DNA from 2 places in the Burkholderia sp. NLJ2 genome. Region 2 is predicted to be linked to the other one. Evidence: predicted binding sites of a transcription regulator. Region 2 holds the regulator's gene; the other holds the start of a gene.
What was found. The regulator LexA, encoded in region 2, represses DNA repair genes until DNA is damaged. The targets are predictions, from matches to a motif close to ACTGTATNNNNATACAGT.
Positions count from the first base shown of each region.

Region 1: a site for LexA is predicted at 1,696-1,713, ahead of imuA (translesion DNA synthesis-associated protein ImuA). Genes of this name have one in related genera too.

Region 1 covers NZ_CP137808.1:3,206,601-3,210,136, reverse strand. Annotated here, with positions in the region: gene R9B84_RS14775 (ABC transporter permease) at 1-636, shown strand, start outside; gene R9B84_RS14770 (ABC transporter ATP-binding protein) at 638-1,432, shown strand; gene imuA (translesion DNA synthesis-associated protein ImuA) at 1,727-2,434, shown strand; gene R9B84_RS14760 (Y-family DNA polymerase) at 2,367-3,536, shown strand, end outside.
Region 2 covers NZ_CP137808.1:1,759,315-1,762,850, reverse strand. Annotated here, with positions in the region: gene R9B84_RS08145 (sulfate ABC transporter substrate-binding protein) at 1-1,000, opposite strand, end outside; gene lexA (transcriptional repressor LexA) at 1,265-1,912, shown strand; gene R9B84_RS08135 (hypothetical protein) at 1,939-2,274, shown strand; gene R9B84_RS08130 (DUF2939 domain-containing protein) at 2,304-3,020, shown strand; gene R9B84_RS08125 (universal stress protein) at 3,108-3,536, opposite strand, start outside.

The sequences.
Region 1 (3,536 bases), 1.4 Mb from region 2:
CTGCTCGCCAGCATCCTGATGATGATCGCGCTCTATTCGGTGAACCTGCGGATCATGGGCCGGCCGAACGTGCCGCTGATCACCGAGCCGACGCTGTTTACCGTGCTGCAGCCCGACTGGATGCCCGACTTCGTGCTGCGCCCGGCGCTGCTCGCGATCGTCGTCGTGGTCGCGAAGCTCGGCCTCGACTGGTTCTTCTCGTCGCAGCTCGGCCTCGCGATGCGCGCGACCGGCGCGAACCCGCGGATGGCGCGTGCCCAGGGCATCGCGACCGGCCGCGCGACGCTCGCCGGGATGGCGCTGTCGAACGCGCTCGTCGCGCTCGCCGGCGCGCTGTTCGCGCAGACGCAGGGCGGCGCGGACATCTCGATGGGGATCGGCACGATCGTGATCGGGCTGGCCGCGGTGATCATCGGCGAGACGCTGCTGCCGGCGCGCCGGCTGGTGCTGACGACGCTCGCCGTCGTGCTCGGCGCGATCGTCTACCGCTTCTTCATCGCGCTTGCGCTGAACAGCGAATTCATCGGCCTGAAGGCGCAGGATCTGAACCTCGTGACGGCCGCGCTCGTCACGATCGCGCTGGTGCTGCCGGCGACGCGCAAGAAGCTGTTCGCGCGCAAGAACGGAGGGGCATGACATGCTGTCCGCACAAGACCTGAAACTCACGTTCAATCCCGGCACGCCGATCGAGACGCGCGCGCTGCGCGGGCTGTCGCTCGAGATTCCCGACGGCCAGTTCGTCGCGGTGATCGGCTCGAACGGTGCCGGCAAGTCGACCTTCCTCAATGCGGTCAGCGGCGACCAGCGTGTCGATTCGGGGCGCATCTCGATCGATGGCGCGGACGTCACGCGCCAGCCCGCGTGGGACCGCGCGCACCTCGTCGCGCGCGTGTTCCAGGATCCGATGGCCGGCACCTGCGAGGCGCTGACGATCGAGGAGAACATGGCGCTCGCGACGGCGCGCGGCGTGCGGCGCGGCTTCCGGGCCGCGCTCGACCGGCCGTCGCGCGAGCTGTTCCGCGACAAGCTGCGGCTCTTGAACCTCGGTCTCGAGAACCGGCTGACCGACCGGATCGGGCTGCTGTCGGGCGGCCAGCGGCAGGCCGTGAGCCTGCTGATGGCGTCGCTGCGGCCGTCGCGGATCCTGCTGCTCGACGAGCACACGGCCGCGCTCGACCCGAAGACGGCCGCGTTCGTGCTGGAACTGACCGCGCGCATCGTCGCCGAGAGCAAGCTGACGACGATGATGGTCACGCACAGCATGCGGCAGGCGCTCGACTACGGTGACCGCACGGTGATGCTGCACCAGGGGCAGGTCGTGCTCGACGTGTCGGGCGACGCGCGCAAGGGGCTCGACGTGCCGGACCTGCTGCAGATGTTCGAGAGGGTGCGTCACGAGCAGCTCGACGACGACGCGTTGTTGCTCGGCTGACGGGCGGCAGGCGGGCCGGCGCGGTGCGGGGGGCTGCATCGTGCCGGTTTGCGCGAGGGTTTGCGTGCCGATTCGGCGGGGCGATTCAGCGCGCGTGCGTCGCAGCGGGCCGGATGGTGGTGGCGGGCGTTCGGGCGGCACGATCCGGCCACGCCCGATCCGGCGCGCCGTAACATGACGGGCGCGGCGGCTTTCCCCCTGTTTTTCCTCTGACAAGAACCGGTTTCGCACCGGCGCTGTGCGACGCGAGCGCATTGCCATATACTGTATATCCATACAGTTGTGGGTGGCGTCATGCTCGCATCCTCCATTTCTCCCGAATCCCTTCATCCATCGCTCTGGCGTGGCTCGCAGCTCGCGCGGGGCGGTCCGCGCACGATCGATACCGGCTTCGCGCCGCTGTCCGCCGAGCTGCCGGGCGGCGGCTGGCCGTTCGGCGGGCTCGTCGAACTGCTGGCCGCGCAACCGGGCTGCGGCGAGATGCGGCTGCTCGCGCCCGCGCTCGCGCGCACCGTCAGCGCTCGGCGTCCGCTCGCGCTCGTCGCGCCGCCGCAATCGCCGCATGCGACCGCGCTCGCCAGTCTCGGCGTGCCGGCCGACGCGTTGCTGTGGCTGCGCGCCGGCAGCCGCACGGATGCGCTGTGGGCCGCCGAGCAGGCGCTCAAGACCGGCTGTTGCGGCGCGCTGCTGCTCTGGCAGGACGCGCGGCCCGATGCGCTGCGGCGCCTGCATCTCGCGGCCGCGCGCACGGGCGACACGCTGTTCGTGATGCTGCGCCCGCTGTCGGCCGCGCGGCAGCCGTCGCCGGCCGTGCTGCGCGTCGCGCTGTATCCCGTGCCGGGCGGCGTGTCGCTCGATATCGTCAAGCGTCGCGGGCCCGCGCGCAGCGAGCCGCTCGTGCTCGACCTGCCGTCGCCCATCGTGGAGAGTCGTTATGCGCGTCTTGCTCGGCATCCATCTGCCGCGCCTGCCGCTCGACGTGTGCGCCCCGCAGCCGTCTGACGCAGCGGCCGGCGGCGCCGGCTGCGCGGTGCTCGAGCAGGGTGTCGTGCTGATCGCCGATGCGGCCGCGCGCCGGCAAGGCGTGCGCGCGGGCATGAAGCGCGGCGGCGTGCTGACGCTCGCGCCCGAGACGCAGCTCGTCGAACGCGATCCCGCGCGCGAGGCCGATGCGCTGCGCGCGGTCGCGCTCGCGTTGCTGCGCTTCTCGCCGTGCGTCGCGCTCGACGACGAGGCCACGCTGATCGTCGACGTCGGCCCGAGCCTGCGCCTGTTCGGCGGCTTGCCGTCGCTGTGCCGCCAGGTGCGTGCGACGCTCGCGGCGCTCGGTTATGCGGCGCGCCTGTCCGCCGCGCCGACCGGGCGCGGTGCGTGGCTGCTCGCGCGTGTCTCGGCCCGCGCGCGGATCCGGCGCCGGGTGGCCGCCCCTGCGTCGCTGGTTCGCGCGCTCGACGGTCTGCCCTGCGTGCTGCTGCCCGATGCGCGTCCGTATGCGGGCTGGTTCGACGGCCTCGGTTGCCGCACGCTCGCCGATCTGCGCGGCCTGCCGCGCGCGGGGCTGCAGCGCCGCTGCGGCCCCGCGCTGCTGGCCGCGCTCGATCGCGCGTACGGCGATGCGGTCGAGCCGCTTGCGTGGATGGCGGTGCCGCCCGTGTTCGACGTGCGGCTCGAATTGCCGGAGCGTGTCGAATACGCGGAAGCCGTGCTGTTCGCCGCCCGGCGGCTCGTCGTGCAGCTCTGCGGCTGGCTGGCCGCGCGGCAACTGTCGCTGGCCGCGATGACGTTCGATCTCGAGCACGAGCGCGGCCGCCAGGCCGTGCCGCCGACGCCGCTCGAACTCGCGTTCGCCGCACCCGTGCGCGATGAGGCGCACTTCATGCGGCTGCTCGGCGAGCGGCTCGCGCGCGTCGAGTTGCCAGCCGCGGTGATCGCGGTGCGTCTGACGGCCACGCGCGTCGAATCGGTCGCGCCGCCGGCCGACGATCTGTTTCCCGAGCCGGGCGGCACGCGCGAGACGCGTGCGCGGCTGTTCGAGCTGCTGGTCGCGCGGCTCGGCGCGGAGAACGTACTGCGCGCGGCGCCCGTCGCCGATCACCGGCCCGAG
Region 2 (3,536 bases):
CCGCGAAATGCGTCTTCTGCGCATTCGTCCAGCCGCCGAACGTGTCGTCGACCGTGTACAGCTTCAGCTTCGGGAACTGCTTGGTCAGTTCCGCCGGCACGTTCTTCGAACGCGGCCGGTAGTAGTTGCGCGCCGCGATCTCCTGGCCCTGCGGGCTGTACAGGAAGTTCAGGTACGCGTCGGCCAGCTTGCGCGTGCCCTTCTTGTCGACCACCTTGTCGACCACCGCGACGGGCGGCTCGGCCAGGATGCTCACCGACGGCACGACGATCTCGAACTTGTCGGTGCCGAACTCCTTGACCGACAGGAATGCCTCGTTTTCCCATGCGATCAGCACGTCGCCGATCCCGCGCTGCACGAAGCTCGTGGTCGCGCCGCGCGCGCCGGAATCGAGCACGCCCGCGTTCTTGTACAGCTTCGTGACGAATTCCTTCGCCGTCTGCTCGTTGCCGCCCGGCTTGTGCACCGCATATGCCCACGCGGCCAGGTAGTTCCAGCGCGCGCCGCCCGACGTCTTCGGGTTCGGCGTGACGATCGAGATGCCCGGCTTGGTCAGGTCGTCCCAATCCTTGATCCCCTTCGGATTGCCCTTGCGCACGAGGAACACGATCGTCGACGTGTACGGCGACGCGTTGTCGGGCAGGCGCTTCTGCCAGTCCTTGTTGACGAGCCCCTTGTTCGCGAGCGCGTCGATGTCGTACGCGAGCGCCAGCGTGACGACGTCGGCCTGCAGGCCGTCGAGCACCGAGCGCGCCTGCGCGCCCGAGCCGCCGTGCGACTGCTTGAAGTTGACGGTCTCGCCCGTCTTCGCCTTCCACTCCTTGCCGAACGCCTGGTTGAAATCCTGATACAGCTCGCGCGTCGGGTCGTACGACACGTTCAGGAAGGTCGTATCGGCCTGCGCGTGCGTCGCAACGCCCAGCGTCGCCGCCGCGCCCAGCGCGAGTGTTGCGATCAGGCGGCCCACTCCGCCCACCAGCCCCGTATTGCGCTTCGCCATCCTTGGTTCTCCAGTGTTGTCGGTATTGCGATGTCGGGCCAGTCTAACGAACGGGTTACATGATTAAAAATAATCGTTCTTCATTTTTTAATACTCAAAAGTGCTAACGCATACGGGATGGACGGTTGCGGCAGATGAACCGGCGTCCGAACGTCACGAAATCACGCCGGAACCGGCGTGATCGCGTCGAACCTCAAGTAACACTTGAAATTCGCGAAGTACTGTATAAAAATACAGCTCACTGTCTATCCATACAGTTGAGCCATGACCAAACTCACCGCCCGTCAGCAGCAAGTGTTCGACTTGATCCGTCGCGCGATCGAGCGCTCCGGATTCCCGCCCACCCGTGCCGAGATCGCGGCCGAACTGGGCTTCAGCTCGCCGAATGCGGCCGAGGAGCATCTGCGCGCACTGGCGCGCAAGGGCGTGATCGAGCTGGCCGCCGGCGCATCGCGCGGCATCCGCCTGCTCGGCCTCGAAGATTCCCCGCACCAGTTCACGCTGCCGCACGCCAGCCTGATGCAACTGTCGCTGCCGCTCGTCGGCCGCGTCGCGGCCGGTAGCCCGATCCTCGCGCAGGAGCACATCTCGCAGCATTACGCGTGCGATCCCGCGCTGTTCTCCAGCAAGCCCGATTACCTGCTGAAGGTGCGCGGCCTGTCGATGCGCGATGCCGGCATTCTCGATGGCGACCTCCTCGCCGTGCAGAAGCGCACGGAGGCAAAGGACGGCCAGATCATCGTCGCGCGTCTCGGCGACGACGTCACGGTCAAGCGCCTGATGCGCCGGCCGGGCGGTCTCGAGCTGATCGCGGAGAACCCGGATTACGAAAACATCTTCGTCAAGGCCGGCAGCGCGGAATTCGCGCTGGAAGGCATCGCCGTCGGGCTGATCCGCTCGGGCGAACTCTGACATTCCGTCTCGCTTAGGAGAACATCATGGAACGCCTTGCCCGCCTGCTGCCTTTCCGTCAATTCGGTCGCCTGCGTCATCTGCGCGGCCGCACGCCTTGCGCGCCGCTGTCCGCGGCAGCGCCTGTGAAAGAAGAAGTCGCAGTCGAACGGCAGGCGTCCCTGCTGCCATCGGCGCTCCCCGCTTTCGCGCGGGTATCGCTGAACGCCGGCCTGAATCATGCGGAACCCGCGCGCCGCGCCCCGGTGCGCGTCTATCACGGCCGGTCGCGCCTGATCATGGTCGGCACGATCGATGCCGTGTGCCGGATGATCGATCACTGCATCGCGGAGGAACGATCGGCCGCGCAAGGCGGTCTCTGATTGCGGAGCATTCCCGCACCGGAGGCAACGTGACTGGATCCTCGGGCCGCACATGGCGGCTCAAGCCACTGCTGATCGTCGTGCTGGCCGTCGCCGTCATTGCGGCGATCGGCTACGCATACGCATCGCCGTACGTCGCGCTCGGTCGCCTGAAATCGGCGATCGATGCACGCGATGCGCAGGCCATCAGTGAATATGTCGATTTTCCGTCGTTGCGCATCAGCCTGAAGCAGCAGGTTACGGAAGAGTTGATGCGCCGGATCGACGCGGTGAAGAAAGACAATCCGTTCGCGGTGATCGGTGCGTTGATCGGGTCCGCGCTGATCGGCCCGCTGGTCGATGCGTACGCGACTCCGGAGGGCGTGGCCGCGCTGATGAGCGGATTGCCGCCACGCGGCAATCCGGGCGAGCGCCCGCCCGAATGGTCGAATCTGCCGCAAGGCAATGCACCGGGCAGTGCACCGGCCGCACCACCCGCCAATCCGGCTCCGGCGAGCGCAGCCGTTCCGGGCAGCAACGCAGCCGCCGCGGCTGCGTCATCGCCGGCGCCGGCCGCCGCCGCACCGGCCAGCGCGAACGATGCAACGCACACGCCGCATCAGCAGCAAACCAGCGCGGGCTACCGGAATGTCGACGATTTCGTCGTGACCTACCAGCGCAGTGCCGACGGCACGCGCTATGCGGCGATATTCCACCGCTTCGGCCTGTTCTCGTGGAAGCTGTCCGCGATCGACCTGCATGCGTAGCCGGCCGCGGTCAACGCCCGCGCCGCTGATGCGGCGCGGCGCCTGACCGGCGCGCATCGCCGGTCAGGCCGTCATTGCGTCATCAGATCATTTGCCGCTCGCCGTGGCCGCTTCACGCTCGCGCGCGATTTCGGCCTTCTGCTCTTCCGCCGACGAACACGCAACCAGAATGCTGCAGTTCACGCGATCGAGCAGTTGCGTATTGCCCGACCCCATCCACCATCTCGACAGCCCGCTGCGGCACCGGTGGCCGACGACGACGAGGTCGACCTTCAGCTCCGACGCGAGATTCGCGATTTCGTCGATCGGGTAACCGAACGCAAAATGGCCTTCGGCCTGCACGCCGCGCTCGCGCAGCCAGTTCACGCCTTCCTGCAGGATTTCGCGCGCGGTTTCCTCGAAGCGGCCACACGCGACATCGGTCAGCAGCCCTGCGCTTTGCGCAATGCTCGATCGCATGTCGACGACCGACAGCAAGTGCGTTTCGGCCTTCAGGTCCATTGCCAGATTGGCGCC